3 regions of the Rhizobium sp. RHZ01 genome follow, and region 2 is predicted to be linked to each of the others. Evidence: riboswitches for the same ligand, from Rfam matches in the RefSeq annotation. Region 2 holds a riboswitch; each other region holds the start of a gene.

Region 1 (6,372 bases), on a different contig from region 2:
CGCGCCGACGCCTGCCGTCTTGCATGCCGATGCGACCGGCATCTATGTCGACCTCGCGGTTGGCGAGGCTGGCGTTGCGCCGGGCCAGGCCTGTGCGCTCTATTCGGCACCCGGCGACGACGCCCGCGTGTATGGCGGTGGTTTCATCGAACGCTCCGAGCGCGAACCGGCGGCGGAAGCTTCGCTGAAGGCGCTGTTGGCCAGCCCGGTCGCGGCCTGAAAAAGCCTGTGGTATTTTCTCGATCATGCGCTTGACACAAAGCCGAAGCGCACCTTATAAGCCGCTCATCCCACGGGCCGAGCGCATCGCGAACGGCACCGTTGACCAGTGGCGGAGTAGCTCAGTAGGTCAGAGCAGAGGAATCATAATCCTTGTGTCGGGGGTTCAAATCCCTCCTCCGCTACCAGTCAAATGACGCATTTTCTTCTGTGGACTTTCCCATAAACCTTGGCTGCGGGCCTTTCTCCGTTGCTTACCCCTGTGCACCATGGGTCTGCGCTGTTGTCATCATTGTCGCTTAGACTGCTCGGCGAAAATCACGGATCGGATTTGAGAATGGCGAAGAAGCCGAAACTGGAACATTCCGAGCTTGCCGGTGAGTTTACCGATGATGGCGTGACCGTGCTCGTCGACATCTTCCGTCCGGCGGGTACGAATGGCGACTGGAAAATGGAAGTGGTGACCCAGCACGAGGATCTCATCGAATGGGAAGAGCCCTTCGCGACCGATCGCGAGGCCTTTGACGAGTTCCTGGCGACGATCGCACGCGAGGGGATCCGAACATTTCTGGAGGAAGAGGACCCGTCCGTCCACTAGCCCTTGCAACGTCGCGAAGGCTCGCGGCCGGCCGGCAAGCGGAGAATTGCTCGCAGCGCTCTACGTTCCGGAATATTGGTCCGCTCTCGGGCCGGCCAGCGTTACTTGCCAGGCGCTTCTGTCGTTGAAGTTCTGGCTTGCCAGAAAAGTATATCCCGTGCTTGCCTAGGGTTTTACTTTGCCTGCAAGATTGTCGAGAACATAATCGCCGGATCTCAGTCGGGCCAGCAGGACGACATGGTTGTTGCCGCGGCGATCGATGACAACCGAAAGCGCCAGTTTGTTCGACGCAAAGCCGGCGCCCAGCAAGGTTTTCAGCTTCAGTAGGGCATAGTCTTCGCAGTCGCCTTTGTTGTTGATGGGAAGCGACCAGTATTCGGATTTCCCCGATGTCTGTGCGTCCGTCGCCAGCGTTGACCTGCCTGTTCACCTTTTGAAGCAAAGGCATAGCCTTCTCGTCGGTCATCTCGTGGCCGCCGTTGCCATGGCAAAGCCAAGTATAGCGCGTGCAAGCCGAGGGGAAGCCTATCGGCGCTCCAATGGCGCCTGATGCGCGCAGGGCGGATCCTGCATAGCTCTCACCAGAAAACGCTGTGAAAACAAGCGTGAACGCTGCGAAAGCTGCCAAGGTCCGCGTCGAAAACATCCTATCGGCTGAGTGCTGCGCAACCAAGGTGGCGGTAACGAAGGCGGCGGTAACCAGGGTGGCGGTAACGAAGGTGGTGGCAACCAAGGCGGTGGCAACCAGGGTGGTGGCCACCAGGGTGGCGGCAACCAGGGTGGTGGAAACCAGGGTGTGGAAACCACCACTAAGGCTTATCTTACACGGCGACCAGCCTCAGTTCAGAGAAGCAAAGCCCGGGCGTATGTCCGGGCTTGGTCATTTCATCGTTGAGCAGTCTCAAAATCTGAAGCCAACGCCGACGGTAACAACCTTCTGATTGAAAACGGTGTCTATGCCCAAAAGGACTTTGCTGCCGTAGTCGTTGTAACGACATTCCACGCCCGAAGATGTTGTACGTGAAGGCGTAGTCGAGACCGGCTCCGGCGGTCCACCCTGAGAACTGGCATCGAAGCCGTTCCAGGTGAAAACTGGGGCTGCTGGTACAACCGCGGCCGCCCCCTCATAAGATCGGGGGGCGACGCCACCCCTGCAAGACCAATGAAGGCCGCCGAGGCGGCAGCGATACGAAAATGCGCGATAAATCCCTCTCCTATGACAAGGGTCCACTCACTTTGCGCACCGATCGGGCTAGGTCCGATCGGTGATCGCGGTCCATGCTGCGTGAGCGAACGTGGCCCTGTCTGAACGGGTCCATTACGAAGTTCTGATGTAGAGGACTACTGGAGAGGAGTGCGGAGCGCTTATCCGTTGGCCAATGTCTCGTGACGGTCAAGGGCGAACGAGCGCGTTTCTTCGGCGGGCATCGCCTTGCCGAAGAGATAGCCCTGTCCGACATCGCAGCCGAGTTGAAGCAGGTGGCCGAGTTGGCGATGCTCTTCGATGCCCTCGGCGGTGGTCTGTATGTTGAGGCTGCGCCCGAGCCCAAGCATGGCGCGGATGATTTTTTCCTGACGCTCATCATCGCGGTACGTTGCGATGAAGCTCTTGTCGATCTTGATCTTGTCGAAGCGATAGCGGGCGAGCTGGGCGAGGCTGGAGTAGCCGGTGCCGAAATCGTCAAGCGCGATCTGAACGCCTGCATCGTGGAGTTCATCCAGGATGATTGCGGCAACCGCCGGATCCTGGATCAGGGCATTTTCGGTGATCTCGATCTCCAGACGACTTGGCGGAAGACCATTTGCCGACAACACCTTGAAGATGCGCGAGGCCAGCAGCTTGTCCTCCATTTGCACCGGAGAGACATTGAAGGAGAGGGTAACGTGGTCGTCCCAGGCCAGGGCGTCTCCGCAGGCCTGCGCCAGAAGGTCTTCGAAAAGCTCGGTGATCAGTCCGGTCTCTTCGGCAATGCCGATGAACTCCGGCGGCGGAATGGCGACGCCTTCTTCGTCCGTCCAGCGAGCGAGCGCTTCGAAGCCGCAGACCGTGCCTCTCTTGAGATCGATCAACGGTTGATAGAAGGGGCGGATGGCCTTTTGCTGAATTGCGACGCGCAGCTTGGATTCCAGCGTCGCGCGCTTTGCCACCTTGTCCTGCATCGAGGCTTCGAACACCATGTGGTGGTTGGGGCCGCGTGACTTCGCCTCGTACATGGCGAGGTCGGCTCGGTGGGCCGCGTCCTCGAGCGGCTCTTGACCCTGCTCCCAGCGATCGTGGCCGACGCTGGCGCCGACTTCGACCGCGAACCCGTTGATGTGAATGGGCCGTGTTACGGCTTGAATGAGCAAACGCGCGAAGCGTTCTTCATGGCGGGAGGAGAGGCCAAGCGCAACGACGACGAACTCGTCGCCGCCGAAGCGATAGACGCAGTCCGCGTTTCCGATTGCGCAGATCCGTTTTGCCACCTCGATCAGAAGGGCGTCGCCGCCATTGTGGCCGACAAGGTCATTGACCTTCTTGAAGCCATCGAGGTCTATCGAGAAGATTGTCACGTTCTGCTCCCACTCGTCACCTTCGACGTCGGTCTTCGTCCTTTGCGGCAGGACTTTCCGTTCGAACGCATAGCGGTTGGGAAGTTTGGTGAGGTGGTCGTGGGTTGCTGTCCAGTCGGCCTTGGCCTGAGCGGTGGCCCGCAGCTCCATCTCCTTGCGCAAATCGACAATGCGCAGGATCGAATAGACGAAGCTCATCGCCCCGCCGATGCCAAGGGCGAGGACGAGCTTGTCTGCACCATAGCTTTCGTAGGCGCCGACGAAGGCGACCACACAGTTATCCAGTTCCAGGATTGCACCGACGAGCCATAGCGTTACCCCCAACGCCATGACCAACAAGCATTGCCTCCCGGCCCTGCTCTGGAAGAATACCGGCATGCTTTACTCCATCTCCACCCGGGCGCTGATGTATCATGGAAGTCTGAAGCGTTTGTTGAAATCAAAGGGCGATTTCTTGTTATCGAATCGCTATCACGGCGTGTGAACTGGCTCGAAAGCCGCGGTGAAAAACGAGGCGAGCGCTTGTCGCTCGCCTGTTGTTCTCAAAGTCTGGTTAGAAGGGTGACGCTGACGACGAGCAGGAGAAGCATCCCGGCGCCAGTCATACGTAGCAGGCGCGTGCGTCGCATCCGCGCGCCGCTCCAATCATAGGGCATGCAAAGTCCTCCTTGGGGCAAGGATTGACAGCCCGACGGTGTCGGGTCGAAAAACTATCGCATCGATTGCTTGCGTAAGGCTGGACTAAATTATCGCCCTGAAAATTAGGTGGTTTGTCCTTCGAAGCGCAGGGACCAGCGGCTTCCGTTGCTGGTCATGTGAGCGACGGCGAGCGGTTCGATATCGGTAATCCAGAATGATGACAGGGGGGCATTCAGCGTGCCGATGATGGCTGCTCGGATGACCGCCGCATGGGTAATGGCGATGATGTTACCGCCGGACTGCAAGTGCTCGCGCATCCAGCCGTTTACACGCATGCACACGGCAGCGATCGCCTCGCCACCATGCGGTGCTTCCTCCGGTTGCGCCATCCAGGCGGCAAGGTTCTCGGGTTCCGCTTGCTGGATCTCGGCGATCGAACGGCCCGCCCAGCGGCCAAAATCGCAATCGGCGAGCGCCTCGGAAACTTCCGGCTGCAAGCCAAGCGCGCCGGCCGTCTGCCGCGCGCGCAGCGTCGGGCTGGCGAAGACGCTGTCGGCGTGCCGCAGGCGTGGGGTGATTGCCCGTGTGGCAATGATTGCCTTTTCATTCAGCGGTTCGTCCTGCGGGAAGCGCGCCTCGCGGTTGGCGGCCGTCGGGCCGTGGCAGATCCAGGTAAGGCGCGTCATCACGTTCGTTGTCTCCGGATATCGGGGAGCGTGGCCCGCCGCTGCATGAAGTTTCGTTGACAGGTTCGAAGCGGCAGATATAACGGTGATGTTGTGGGTTTGGAAACCGGTGAAATTCCGGTGCGGTCGCGCCACTGTGATCAGGATGAGGATACCTCGGACTGGAAGTCAGACCCTGCCACGCAACGATTCTCGACTGAACGCGTCATTCCAGGAGGAATACATGTCTGACACTACTTTTGCGCCCGTCGCCGCACCGGCTCCGATTCCGGTTGGCGAGCTTTTGCCTTGGGCCATCTTCGGCGGTCTACTGATGCTCATCGCCATCTATTTCGTCGGTACCGAAGAGGGCGCGATGGCGCTTTTCAACGGTATGTACGTGCACGAGTTCGTGCATGACGGCCGGCATCTCCTCGGCTTTCCCTGCCACTAAGGGAGTTCCGGACATGGTTGGAAATCTTTTGCTTCGCGGCATGCTCGCGGGGGTGGTCGCTGGCGTCCTCGTTTTCGCCTTTGCGCATATTTTCGGCGAGCCGCTTGTCGACCAGGCGATCGCGTTCGAGGAGGCGGCCGCCCAGGCGGCGGGTGAAACTGCTGAGCCTGAAATCGTCAGCCGCGCCACGCAGGCGGGCCTTGGCCTCTTGACCGGTGTAATGGCCTACAGCATTGCTGTCGGCGGCCTGTTTGCCCTCGTATTCGCCTTTATCCAGGGGCGGTTCAGCAATCTGAGCGCCCGCGGGACCTGTGCCGTCATCGCCGTTGCGGCGTTTGTCGCTATCGTGATCGTACCCAACATAAAATATCCGGCCAATCCGCCGGCAGTCGGCAATCCCGACACCATTGGCGTCAGGACCGAGCTGTTTTTCCTGATGATCGTCGTTTCGATCGCTGCGCTTGTAGCGGCAATTGCGCTTGCACGCCGCCTCACGCCGCGGTTCGGTATGTGGAATGCGGCAATCGCGGCAGGTCTGGCCTATGTCGGTTTCATCGGCCTCGTGCAGTATCTGCTGCCGCCGATCAACGAGGTTCCGGAGAACTATTCGGCTATGGTTCTCTGGCGTTTCCGTACGACCACGATCGGGATGCACGCCATCCTATGGGGCGTTCTTGGCCTGGCCTTTGGTGCTCTGGCCGAGCGCAAGCTCGGTGCCGCACCCAGGCTCAGCGCTCGCGCGTCGGTCTTCCATTGATCGGAGAAGGCTCCGGAGTCCGGAGCCTGTCCTCAGAGATGACCAGTCGGCGTCCCATTTTTCTTGTAGCCATGATTGCTGTCCTGCAGCTTTGGTCCGTCGCGGCCGACGCGCACCAGCGGAGCAGCAGCGGTTCCCAAAGCGGCATCGCGATCGCCGAGATCTCACATGGCGAAATGGTCATGATGGCGGAGTATCGCGATCGGATCATTGATCTCGCGGCGCGTGCCACGGACACGAACGAGCCGTTCCGACGCGTGCTGAACTATGCGCAGATCCAGCATGCCTATTGTCTCTGGGGCAAGATGCCGGGCGGGGTGACCGACGAGGCCAGTCCATTCAATGAATGCTCGCACGCCTACCTCGCGGCAACGAAGGCCGTGCTCCTGTCGATGCGCAACATGGGCGCGGAGGCGGACGAGGCGGAGGCCATCGTCTCTGCGATCGACGCCGGCATGGTGTTGCGCGGTCTGGCGCTGATCACCTG
Region 2 (6,372 bases):
GCATGGCACGGCCATCATCGTCGCTGCGGCGATCCTCAATGGCCTGGAACTGGCCAACAAGAAGATCGACGAGGTCAAGATCGTCGCTTCGGGCGCGGGTGCCGCTGCCCTCGCCTGCCTCAACCTCCTCGTCACACTGGGCGCCAAACGCGAGAATATCTGGGTCCACGACATCGAAGGCCTGGTCTACGAAGGCCGTACAGAGTTGATGGACGAGTGGAAGAGCGTCTACTCCCAAAAGAGCGACACGCGCACGCTTGCGGAAAACATCGGTGGCGCCGACGTATTCCTTGGCTTGTCTGCCGCCGGCGTGCTGAAGCCGGAACTGCTGGCGCAGATGGCCGAAAAACCGCTGATCATGGCGCTCGCCAATCCGACGCCGGAGATCATGCCCGATCTCGCCCGCGCTGCCCGCCCCGATGCAATGATCTGCACCGGTCGCTCCGACTTCCCGAACCAGGTGAACAATGTTCTTTGCTTCCCCTACATCTTCCGGGGTGCTTTGGATTGCGGTGCGATCACCATCAACGAAGAAATGAAGATGGCTGCCGTGCGCGCCATCGCGGCACTTGCGCGCGAGGAGCCGTCCGACGTCGCCGCCCGCGCCTATTCGGGTGAAACGCCGGTCTTCGGCCCGAACTACCTGATCCCTTCGCCCTTCGACCCGCGCCTGATCCTGCGGATCGCCCCGGCGGTCGCGAGGGCTGCCGCCGAAAGCGGTGTCGCCTTGCGTCCGATCACCGATTTCGACGCCTATCTCGACCAGCTCAACCGTTTCGTCTTCCGTTCCGGCTTCATCATGAAACCGATCTTTGCTGCGGCGAAGAATGCCGAGCGCAAGAGGGTCATCTTCTCGGAAGGTGAGGATGAACGCGTGCTGCGCGCCGCGCAGGTGCTGCTGGAAGAAGGCATTGCCGAACCGATCCTGATCGGCCGCCCGCAGGTCATCGAAACGCGCCTCCAGCGCTACGGCCTGCGCATCCGCCCGCTTTCGGATTTCGACGTCATCAACCCGGAAGACGATCCGCGCTTCCGCGAATATGTCGATCTCTACTTCTCGCTGGTCGGGCGTCGCGGCGTCATTCCGGAGGCCGCCCGCACGATCGTTCGTACCAACACGACCGTCATCGGCGCGCTGGCGCTGAAGCGCGGCGAAGCCGACGCTCTGATCTGCGGCCTGGAAGGCCGTTACGAGAAGCATCTGCGCGACGTTCGCCAGATCATCGGCAAGCGGCATGACGTCTGCGACTTCTCGGCACTCAGCCTGCTGATCTCGCAGCGCGGAGCCACGTTCTTCACGGACACCTACGTCACCTTCAATCCGACTGCGGAAGAAATCGCCGAGTCCGCGGTTCTCGCCGCCGAGGAAATCAAGCGCTTCGGCATTACGCCGCGCGTGGCCCTCGTTTCCCACTCGAATTTCGGCTCGCGTGAATCCGAGAGCGCGACGAAGATGCGTGCTGCTCTCAAGCTCGTTCGCGAAGCAGCCCCGGAGCTTGAAGTCGACGGCGAGATGCATGGCGAGAGCGCGATCTCCGACGCCCTGCGCAAGCGCGTCATGCCCGACACGACCCTGCATGACGAAGCGAACCTGCTGGTCTTCCCGAACCTGGATTCGGCGAATATCACCCTCGGCGTCGTGAAATCGATGATCGACGGCTTGCATGTAGGGCCGATCCTGCTGGGCGCTGCGCTGCCGGCGCACATCCTGGCGCCCTCGGTGACCTCCCGCGGTGTCGTCAACATGGCTGCCCTCGCCGTCGTCGAGGCTTCACAGCCGGCGTGATTTGCGGCCGATCGAGAAAATGCGCTAAGATTCCGACTGCAGCCTGTTAAGACAAACGGGCTAGCAATGGAGGCGCGGCGGGACGCCGCGCCTTACGACCTGCTCACCGATGGGACGATGCCTTGAACCGCTGGATTCTGTCATTCGCAGCCGCACTTGTGTTGATCGGCCCGGCCCATGCCCAGGTGCCGGCGATCTGCGGAGACCTGCGTGCCCGCCTTGCGGATCTGCCGCAAATCATCGGCAGCACACCCGAGGTGCGCAAATTCGCCAGCGCCATCGCCGAACAGAACCTTGAGCTTCGCAAAGTCCGTAGCGATCTCCGTCAGAACGGCTGCACAAGCGGCAGCATGGTCGTGATCGGCGACGATGACGGCTATTGCGGGGAGCTTGAGCGCGCGGAGAGCAAAATGGTCGACAACATCCGTTATCTGCAGCAGCGGCGCGACGAGCTGCGTGGCCAAAGCGAGGATGTCCGCACGCGAAACGAGCTTCTTGCGGCGCTCGATGACAATGGCTGCAACGAGGAACAGTGGCCCGCCGACAGCGGCGATGGATATGCACCGCCTCCAAGCATTGAAGATCAGGCGCTGCGAAACGACACCTTCGTACCGCCGGGTGGCGATCCCGGCCAGCGCCGATACGGTCTCCCCGGCATGTCGACGCCCTCTCATCTCAATACCGTCTGTGTGCGCACCTGCGACGGTGGCTTTTTTCCGTTAAGCTCGAATGCAACCTCGCAGGACTTCGCCCGCGATGCCGACACCTGCTCGAAGATGTGTCCCGGCATCGACACCGAGCTCTTTTATCATGACGTCTCCAGCACTGAGACTTCACAGATGATATCGGCGGCGACGGGCGCTCCTTACAGCGCAATGCCGAACGCTTTCGCCTACAAGAACCGCAAACCCGGCGAAAAATCATCCTGCAGCTGCGACCTCAACGCCTACTATGAGCGGATGCGAAAAAGCCAATCGATCAGCGAACCGCCGCAACAAGGATCGATCACCACGATCGAAACCAAGAAGCCCGAGCCAGCGAGAAAGGTCGCCGCCCCGGCTGCACCGCAGCCTCAGGTGCCGGACAGGCCATATGATCCGGCGACCAACAAGGTGCGCCAGATCGGTCCGCAGTTCTTGGCCGGCGACCAAGGCACAATCGACCTCAAGCATCCGGCAAAGCCGGGCCCTCAGCCGCAGCAGCAATAGCCGCCCTCAGTCCGCTGGATTGTCCCAGCGATCCGTAAACACCAGTTCATCCAGCAGCAATCGCTGGCGCCATCCTTTGACGGCGAGTTCCGGCTGGTCATAGAGCCGGTCGACATAGCCGACGCAGAGCCAGGCAACGATCTCGACCCGATCAGGAACACCGAGGATGTCCTTGATATCGGACTCGTGAAAGATACTCACCCAGCCGACCCCCACGCCTTCGGCGCGGGCGGCGAGCCACAGATTCTGCACGGCACAGACCGTGGAGTAGGAATCCATCCGCCGATTGTGCGTCCTGCCAAGAACGACATCGCCGCAGCGGTCCGGATCGCAGGTCACGCAGATGCTGAGCGGTGCGGTTCGGATGCCCTCAAGCTTCAGCGAGCGATAGAGCTGTTGCCGCCCGCCTTCAAACATCTCGCCGGCCTCGCGGTTGGCGCGATTGAAGGCCTGCCACGCGGCCTCCTTCACCTTGTCATCGCGCACCAGGATAAAATTCCAGGGCTGCATGAACCCAACGGACGGCGCGTGATGCGCGGCCGTCAGAAGCCTTTTGACGACGTCGTCCGGTATGGCATCCGGGAGAAACTCGGAACGCACGTCGCGTCGCGTCGAAATCGCCCTGTAGACGGCGTCGCGTTCCTCGGTCGAAAAGGCTGCGGCTCCCGACAGGGAGCCTGAATGGTCTGGTCGCATCGTCAATCCCCAACAACACAACCGCCCGCCGTCCACGCGGGTCAGTCTATGGTGTCGGGCCGGTCTTCTGACTTGGCGTCATCCGACTGCCGCGCCTTCCCGGTACTGGACCAGTGGCTCTTTGCGGCAGCCGTCAGCCTTACAGCGTTGGGCACGTTTCGGTCTTTCACCGAATTCCCGATTCTCCCGCCCGCGGCGGGCACCCGACGGACGCGTCTATGCCCATAAACCCTGGCCGACGCAATCCCTTAATCCGAGACGGGAAAGTAGCGCACATAGGCGAACTCATCACCTGACGGCGACCAGTTGGGCACGTTGATCGTTCCCTGCCCGCCGAAGAGATCGAAGAGCATCGTCAGGTTTCCGCCGTCCATGTCCATCAGCCGCAGGCGAACATCGAGATCGCGTGGATGGTCGAACACATCAGGATCGTAAGAAAGGATCAGAACCTTGTCGTTGTTGGGCGACGGATGGGCAAACCAGTTCCCATAGTTGTCACTGGTGACCTGCTCAAGACCGGTCCCATCGGGATGGATTCGCCAGATTTGCATGAGGCCGGTGCGGCTAGAATTGAAGTAGATCCATTGACCGTCGGCGGAATAGTCCGGCCCGTCATTGCGTCCCTCGCCGTGGGTCAGCCGCTTTTCTTCGCCGCCGTCAACGGAGATCGTGTAGATATCGAACAAATCGTTGCGGATGCCACAATAGGCGAGTTGCTTCCCGTCGGGCGACCAGCCGTGCCAATAGGATGGCCGATTTTGCGTCACCAGCCGCGGCGTACCACCTTCGGCCGGCAGCACATAAATCGTCGACTTCCCGAACTCGGTTTTGTCGGAGATGACGATCTGGCGGCCATCGGGCGAAATGCCGTGGTCGTTGTTGCAGGTCGTCGCAAAGCCGGTATCGACCTTGCCGACCTTGCTCGAACCATCAAGTGCGAGACGGTAGAGGAGTCCGTCGCCGTTCAACAGAAGATAGGTCCCATCCGACGAAAAGTTCGGCGCCTCAACGAGTTGCGTGGTTTGCCAGACGACGCGCGCCTCGCCTGTCCTGATGCTGTAGATCTCAACGGAACTGCGCAATCTGAATCCTCCTAAGCATCGAATCCGCCAGACCTACGACGGCTCGCCACTCAGCACAAGCAAATGCGCCTGACCGAGAATCTGCTCTGGAGGTAGTTCCTGCGTGATGGGCGTTTTATCCACCGATCACAAATGCAGGAAACCTAACGGTTCATCTAGCATTCATGACAAAGATGTGACAGTTCGACGAAGCTTTTATGACGTCGGAGTTTTCCAGTTGATCGCGTTGGTAATGAGGTCTGCAGCGGCAGCGCGTTTTGCGTCGCTTTCCACCGATTTCGGGGGAAGCGCTCGGTCGCCCGCCCTACGCACCGCACTCAGCGTTGCTTTTTGTGCCCTGCTTGCGCTCCTTGCCACCGCCACTGTCGAGATCATTGCCCGCGATGGGTTGGCCGACGTCCGCGAATTCCTGACATCGCCTGTGCGTCCGGGGATGACGACGGTTGTGATGTTGACTGTCCTGATGCTGTCGCTCGATGCAGTCCTGGGCCGGCGGTTCATTTCGGCGCTGATCGTTCTTCCGCTTGTGATCGTCCCCGCCATCGTATCCAACCAGAAGCAGCACTACCTTTCGGACCCGCTTTATCCATCGGACGTCCTTTTCGGGCGGCAGATCATGGAACTGCTCCCTGTGATGGTGCGCGACCGCCCCTGGACGGCCGTTGCGATGCTTGTCGGCATCGTCTTGTCCGTTACCGCGATTGTCTTCCTCTGGCGCTTCGCCTGGCGCAACTTCCCAAAGCTCCCAAGGGCCTCTCGCGTCCGCCGGCTTTGCGTCGGCCTGCCCGTTATCGCGGCTTTCGGGTCCTTGATGGACTATTCCCAATATTCCTTCATCCGTGACCGCCTGCAGGTGGTTCCGATGATGTGGGACCAGAAGGAAAACTACCGCAGCAACGGCTTCATCCTCGCCTTCATCTTCAACATTCCGATGGCAGACGTGGCAGCGCCTGTCGGCTTCGGTACAGAGGCGCTCGACGCCATCCCCGGCCGCAACTACGGCTACCTCAGCGGGCCACGCGAAAAGCCCGACGTGATCATGCTGATGAGCGAGTCATTCTGGGATCCGACCCGCCTGAAGACGCTGAGCCTGTCGCCAGATCCTATGCCGACGATCCGTGCAGAGCAGTCCGGCTATGTCTTCTCGCCGGAGTTTGGCGGCATGACCGCCAATGTCGAATTCGAGGCGCTGACAGGTTTCTCCAACGCCTTCCTGCCATACGGCAGCATTCCCTACCAGCAATACATCCGTCGTGATGTTCCCTCGCTCGCCACGTTCTTCCGTGGCGAAGGTTACGCGGCGCGGTCGCTTCATCCGTTCAGCGGCTGGTTCTGGAATCGCAACGAGGTTTACAAGGACTTCGGCTTCGAGCAGTTCCGCTCCGAAGAAACCCTGCCTCCCATGGAAAAGCGAGGCATCTTCGCTTCGGACGAGTCGCTTATGAAGGAGATCATGAACGAGGCTGACGGCATGGATCGCCCGTTCTTCTTCTTTGGCGTCACCTTGCAGGGACATGGCCCCTACGAACCGAACCGTTACGCCCACAACACTATCGACATCAAGGGCAACCTGAACGATGCCGACCGCGCCACCCTTGGC
Region 3 (6,372 bases), 120 kb from region 2:
TGACCAAGGCCATCATGCTGCAAGGGACCGGCTCCGATGTCGGCAAGACCGTTCTTGTCGCGGGGCTTTGCCGTCTTGCTGCCAATCGTGGCCTTTCGGTCCGTCCCTTCAAACCGCAGAACATGTCGAACAATGCCGCGGTCGCCGACGACGGCGGCGAGATCGGCCGGGCGCAATGGCTGCAGTCGCTTGCCGCGCGTGTGCCGTCCTCGGTGCACATGAATCCTGTATTGCTCAAACCGCAATCCGAATACGGCAGCCAGATCATCGTTCAGGGCAAGGTCTGGGGGCAGGCCAAGGGACGGGACTATCAGAAACTCAAGCCAGCGCTCCTCGACTACGTGATGCAGAGCTTTTCGGCCGTTTCGGCCGGAGCGGATCTTGTGATCGTGGAAGGCGCAGGTTCGCCCGCCGAAATCAATCTCAGGGCCGGCGATATCGCCAATATGGGATTTGCCACCCGTGCCGGTGTGCCTGTCGTGCTTGTCGGCGATATTGACCGCGGGGGCGTGATCGCCTCGCTGGTTGGGACGCATACGATCCTCTCCGAGGACGACCGGGCAATGATATCCGGCTACCTCATCAACAAGTTCCGTGGCGACGTCTCGCTCTTTGATACGGGTATCGATGCGGTGCGCCGCTTCACCGGATGGCCATGCTTCGGTGTCGTGCCGTGGCTCAGGCACGCTTCGCGTCTGCCGGCCGAGGACTCGGTGGCGTTGGAACGCCTCGCACGCGGCGGCACGGGGGCACTCAAGGTCGCCGTGCCGGTCTTTACCCGCATCGCAAATTTCGACGATCTCGACCCCTTGAAGCCGGAGCCGGATGTCGATTTGGTTTTCGTCCGCGCGGGCGAGCGGCTGCCTGCGGACGCGCGGCTGGTGATCTTGCCCGGTTCGAAATCAACGATATCAGACCTGGCTGATATGCGTGCGCAGGGTTGGGATGCCGACATACTGGCCCATGTGAAGCGGGGTGGTCGGGTGATCGGGATTTGCGGCGGCTATCAGATGCTCGGGCGCAAGGTCCATGATCCCCTGGGCATCGAGGGACATGCGGTGGATATGGCGGGCCTCGGGCTGCTTGACGTCGAGACGGAGATGGCGCCTGAAAAGACCGTCCGCAACAGTGTTGCGACAGCAGTGGAGGACGGGTCCCCGCTTTCCGGCTACCAGATCCATCTCGGTATCACCTCCGGCGAAGACTGCGGCCGGCCGTTCGCGATCGTCGATGGTAGGCCGGATGGCGCGGTATCGGCAGACGGCCGGATTGCGGGAACCTATCTGCATGGGCTGTTCGCCAGCGACATCTACCGTTCTCGCTTGCTGCGCAGCTTTGGCCTTTCGGGCGACACGAATGACTATCGTGCCGGCGTCGAGAAAGCCCTGGACGACGTTGCGGCCGAACTGGAAGCCTGTCTTGACCGGCGCTGGCTGGACGAACTTCTCGGCTAGATCTCGCCGGATATTTCGCGGCGGCGGCGATCGAGTTCTTCGCTGTAACGGCGCAGCGTATGCGCCTCGCTCAACTGGCCGACAACCTTGCGCTCAATCAGATTGTTGACGACGGCGAGCGCTTCGCTTTCGGTCTTGTCGAAGATGGCGGCTGCCTGCTTGGCGTTCATCTGCGGCTGCAGGAAATCGTTCTTGTAGCGGATGAATTCGCTGAGATCCTTGCCGGTTTCGTCGGTATCGGTCAGGTTCGCGTAAATCTCCGGAACGAGCACGAGGCCGCTGTACTTGCCGGTACCATCGACCAGGACGACCCGCTGCGCCGAGCCGATGGGGAAGCGTTCCTTGAACTCATCGATCGAGAGAGCGGCATTGGCGGTCTTCACATCGGCGCGCATCAGCCGGTCAACCGTTAGGTTGCGGATCCAGCCGACATCGTGCGCGCTGCGAATGCTCTCGCCGCGCAGGTGGAAGCGCCATGTTGCGAAGGAGTAGCCGAAGGTGCTGCGGACGACGAGCGAGGAGGTGATGACCGCCGCCAGCACAAGCGCCGTGATCGGAAAGTCGCCGGTAATTTCGAGAGCAAGGAACGTCATCGTCAGCGGCCCGCCGATGACGGCGACCGCAAGCGAACTCATGCCGACGACCGCGTAGATGACCGGTGTCAGCGTAGCGTGAGCGAAGTAGGGGGCGGAATAGGCGAAGAACTTGCCTACCAGCGCGCCCATGAACAGCGACGCGAAGAACAGACCGCCTCTGAAGCCCGAACCGATCGAGATCGCGGAGGCGAAGGCTTTCAGGAGGAACAGGCCCACGAGCACCGGAATCGCGACGTCGCGCCCGAGGTTGAGGTGGAGCGCGCCATGTCCTGCCGACAGCACCTGCGGTGTGATCAGCGCGAGGAGGCCAACGACGATGCCGCCAAGGGCAGGGCGCAGCGGCGTCGCGATCGAACTCCGGCGAGCCAATTCCTCGATCCAGGCAACGCCCTGCATGATCATGATACCGACACCCGCACAGAATGCGCCGAGCAGGAGAGCCGGGACGTAATCAGCCGGCATGACCGTACCGAATTCGCCAACGTCGATCAGGAAATCGCTGCCACCGAGCAGCCGAGCCACCAGCGTCGAAACCAGCGCAGAAACCACAACCGGCGTTAGCGAGACGATGGTGTACGAGCCGATGATGAGCTCGAAGGCGTAGAATGCGCCGGTCAGCGGGGCATTGAAGGCAGCGGCAATCGCACCCGCTGCGCCGCACCCAACGAGAACGCGCAGGTCCGAGCGGCGAAGCTGCAGCTTCAGCCCGAGCTTCGAGGCCAGTCCGGCCGCCAGCTGCGTGTAACCGGCTTCCAGGCCGACGGAGGCCCCGAAACCATTAGAAATAAGATTTTGGACTGCGACCAGAATGCTATCGGTGAGAGATAGCCGACCGCCATGCAGTGCGTTCGCCTCGATCGGATCCACCATCGGCTTCTTGCGGGTCTTGGCAAGCACGAACAGCAACAGACCCAGGAGAATGCCGCCGCAGACCGGCGCCGTCAGCAACAGCAGCTTGTTGTCGATCTGCGACGAACTCAGTCTCTCGACGTCGCTGATTCCGAAGATCAGGCTGTGCATTTCGCGGGAAATGAGACCCATACCGGTCACCGCCAAACCCGATATGACACCGACGATCGCGCCGGCGATGACCATCCCCATCTCGCTGCGGCGCAGCAGGGCGCGCATCCGCCCGATATCGAGAAGGGTATGAAACGGACCGAAGCGGCGAATATCGATTTTGAGGAGCATGGCAGGAAAACTAGGCGGGCGCAGGCGCGTTCAAGTGCGAGGAAGGGAGGGGCAAATCAGTGGCGCGACCCGCTTGCGATGCAATTGCGGCAAAAGACCGGCGCGGACAATAATTATTTATGACGTAAGCCACTGATAAAAGACGATAAATCTTGTAGAGTAGGTCGACTTGACAGCGTTTCGCGGCGATGACGGCAATCTTAGGAGCGACGGCTTTTGATTGACTTCAGGAGTGGCCTTGCCTAACGATGACGCCATAACGGATGGTTCCGGACCGGTTGAATCGGTGCGGATGAAAAGGGAATGTGAAGCGGTGGACCCAATTCGGGCACCGTCATCAGAGCCGACCCCGCGACTGTAGAGCGGTCAGGGTTTTCTGTCCGGCGTTGGTTTCGCGTGGCTGACAGCCTGCAAGGGTGCAGGCGGGCTGTGCGAAAGTGGCGACGGAAAAGTCACTGGCAGTGCATCATGATCAACCGGGGCAGGACGCCTCTTACGTCTACGAATCGTCCGCCTTTTCATGAAATGCAGCCGGGAAGGCGAGGAAGATCCGCTGGCACGATCTGGGGCGACCGGTTTCCGGTTTGCCCCGATCGCGGCCAAGACCCGCGAGCCAGGAGACCTGCCAACTGTGCCGGGCGAAAAGCCCATTCCTGGGTGATGCCCGCTGCCAGCACGGAGGTTGTCATGGCTGAAAGACAGATTTGCCGGCTGCGCTCCGCAGTCGTTCCGGTCTCTCGCGGAAGGCTTCCGAAGATCGGTCAGCGTTTTCCATGAGCCCGATATCATCAGGCGCGACTTTCATCCTGGGCGGCGCGCGCTCGGGCAAATCGCGTTTTGCCGAGCAACTGGTCGTCTCGAGCGGCCTGGAGCACCATTACGTGGCGACCGGTCGGGCTTGGGACAACGAGATGCGCGCCCGGATCGACAAGCACAAAGCCGATCGCGGCGATCTCTGGCATACCCATGAAGAGCCGCTGGATCTTGTCGGCTGCCTGCGGGCGATCGATGGCGAGAAGCGGGCAGTTTTGGTGGATTGCCTGACGCTTTGGATCACCAATCTGATGATGGAAGACCGCGACATAGGGGCGGAATTTGCCTCGCTTGTGGCGTATCTGCCGACGGCACGAGCCCGTCTCGTCATCGTTTCCAATGAGGTCGGTCTCGGTATCGTGCCGGAAAACCGCATGGCGCGGGAGTTTCGGGACCATGCCGGCCGTCTGCATCAAATGATCGCGGCCGAGGCCGTGGATGTGTATTTTATCGCGGCTGGACTGCCGTTGAAGATGAAGGGTTGAATTTCATGAACCAGCAGAAAATTCCGGCGACCGTGATCACGGGTTTCCTCGGCGCCGGCAAGACGACGATGATCCGCAATCTGCTCTCCAATGCCAACGGTAAGAAGATCGCGCTTATCATCAACGAATTCGGCGATCTCGGCGTCGACGGCGACGTGCTCAAGGGCTGCGGCGCGGAGAACTGCACCGAGGATGACATCATCGAGCTCACCAATGGCTGCATCTGCTGCACGGTTGCCGACGACTTCATTCCGACGATGACCAAGCTTCTGGAGCGCGAACAGCGCCCCGACCATATCGTTATTGAAACATCCGGTCTCGCGCTGCCGCAGCCGCTCGTTGCGGCGTTCAACTGGCCTGATATCCGCACGCAGGTCACCGTCGATGGCGTCGTTACCGTTGTCGACAGCGCCGCCGTTGCCGCGGGCCGCTTCGCGGACGATCACGATGCCGTCGAGGCTCGTCGGGTCGAAGACGAGTCGCTCGACCATGAGAGCCCGATCGAGGAGCTTTTCGAGGACCAGCTGACCTGCGCCGATCTGATCGTACTCAACAAGACCGACCTTCTCGACACCGCCGGCCTTGGTCGCGTGCGCGATGAGGTTGCTTCCCGTATCGCTCGCAAGCCTGTCATGATCGAGGCGCGCAATGGCGAGGTTCCGGCAAGCGTGCTGCTCGGGCTCGGCGTCGGTACGGAAGACGATGTGGTCAATCGCAAGTCCCACCATGAACTCGAACACGAGGACGGCGTGCCGCACGATCATGACGAGTTCGACAGCTTCGTGGTCGAGCTTGGTCCTGTTGCCGATCCGGCAGCCTTCGTGGATGCGCTGAGGGGCATCATCGGGGAACATGACGTGCTGCGGCTCAAGGGCTTCATCGATGTTCCCGGCAAGCCGATGCGCCTGCAGTTGCAGGCGGTCGGCAGCCGGATCGACCACTATTTCGATCGCGCCTGGGCGCCGGGCGAAGCACGCGGCACCCGTCTTGTCGTCATCGGCTTGCACGAGATGGACGAAGCGGCGGTGCGCAAGGCGATCGAAGCGCTGGCATAAGGCAAGACCGATGCATCTGCTTCTGGCACAGCAGGGAACAATCAGTGACGCCGAGGAGGCGATCGATCTCGGTCAATCGCCCGGCGATGTCCTGTTCCTGTCGGCTGCCGATACCGAGCTTGCCGCGATAGCCGCCGCTTATGACGAACCGTCGGCCGGCTTCTCGCTGCGGCTGGCAAGCCTGATGAGCCTGAAGCATCCAATGTCGGTCGATGCCTATATCGAGCGGACGGCCCGCCACTCCAAGCTAATCGTCGTGAGGGCGCTGGGTGGCGCCAGCTACTTCCACTATGCGCTGGAGGCGCTCCATACGGCGGCAGCTCGATCTGGCGCGTTCATCGCCGTGCTGCCCGGAGATTCGAAGTCCGATGCGGGGTTGACACCATTTTCGAATGTACCGCTTGAAGACCTGAACGCCCTTTGGGCCTATCTCATCGAAGGCGGCGATGCCAATTCGCGGGCGTTTCTGGACTATGCCGGTGCGATGCTCTCGGGAACTGAAAAGCCGGAAGCGGCATCGCCGCTGATGAAGGCTGGGATCTGGTGGCCGGGCAAGGGCGTCGTCGGCGTCGAAGAGTGGAGGTCGGCGTGCGACGAACGGGTGCGCTTCGTACAGGGAGTGTCACAAACGCCTGTGGTCGCGGTCAGCTTCTATCGCGCGCTCGTGCAAAGCGGAGAGACCAAGCCTGTCGAAGCCTTGATCGATACGCTGCTGGCTGAAGGCATCCGGCCGCTGCCGGTGTTTGCTTACAGCCTCAAGGATCCTGTCTCGAAGGGC

The links. A riboswitch is a leader RNA that binds a small molecule or an ion and turns the genes downstream of it on or off. The one in region 2 is predicted to bind cobalamin.
Region 1: it holds a riboswitch for cobalamin, as region 2 does, so the genes downstream of both, IB248_RS22825 (CbtB domain-containing protein) here and bluB (5,6-dimethylbenzimidazole synthase) in region 2, are expected to answer to the same signal.
Region 3: it holds a riboswitch for cobalamin, as region 2 does, so the genes downstream of both, cobU (bifunctional adenosylcobinamide kinase/adenosylcobinamide-phosphate guanylyltransferase) here and bluB (5,6-dimethylbenzimidazole synthase) in region 2, are expected to answer to the same signal.

Annotation. Positions count from the first base shown of each region.
Region 1 covers NZ_JACUZZ010000025.1:334-6,705, reverse strand. Annotated here, with positions in the region: gene mnmA (tRNA 2-thiouridine(34) synthase MnmA) at 1-220, shown strand, start outside; tRNA gene IB248_RS22855 (tRNA-Met) at 331-407, shown strand; gene IB248_RS22850 (hypothetical protein) at 557-817, shown strand; partial or broken gene IB248_RS22845 (transglutaminase-like cysteine peptidase) at 878-1,463, opposite strand; gene IB248_RS22840 (hypothetical protein) at 1,411-1,758, shown strand; partial or broken gene IB248_RS31880 (porin family protein) at 1,719-1,881, opposite strand; gene IB248_RS22835 (EAL domain-containing protein) at 2,183-3,748, opposite strand; gene IB248_RS22830 (histidine phosphatase family protein) at 4,132-4,695, opposite strand; cobalamin riboswitch at 4,753-4,890, shown strand; gene IB248_RS22825 (CbtB domain-containing protein) at 4,919-5,128, shown strand; gene IB248_RS22820 (CbtA family protein) at 5,142-5,885, shown strand; gene IB248_RS22815 (hypothetical protein) at 5,924-6,372, shown strand, end outside.
Region 2 covers NZ_JACUZZ010000004.1:167,511-173,882, reverse strand. Annotated here, with positions in the region: gene IB248_RS06980 (NADP-dependent malic enzyme) at 1-1,786, shown strand, start outside; gene IB248_RS06975 (DUF2865 domain-containing protein) at 1,909-2,994, shown strand; gene bluB (5,6-dimethylbenzimidazole synthase) at 3,001-3,690, opposite strand; cobalamin riboswitch at 3,730-3,912, opposite strand; gene IB248_RS06965 (PD40 domain-containing protein) at 3,939-4,772, opposite strand; gene IB248_RS06960 (LTA synthase family protein) at 4,990-6,372, shown strand, end outside.
Region 3 covers NZ_JACUZZ010000004.1:43,455-49,826, forward strand. Annotated here, with positions in the region: gene IB248_RS06340 (cobyric acid synthase) at 1-1,454, shown strand, start outside; gene IB248_RS06345 (chloride channel protein) at 1,451-3,241, opposite strand; cobalamin riboswitch at 3,489-3,886, shown strand; gene cobU (bifunctional adenosylcobinamide kinase/adenosylcobinamide-phosphate guanylyltransferase) at 4,015-4,539, shown strand; gene cobW (cobalamin biosynthesis protein CobW) at 4,545-5,594, shown strand; gene cobN (cobaltochelatase subunit CobN) at 5,605-6,372, shown strand, end outside.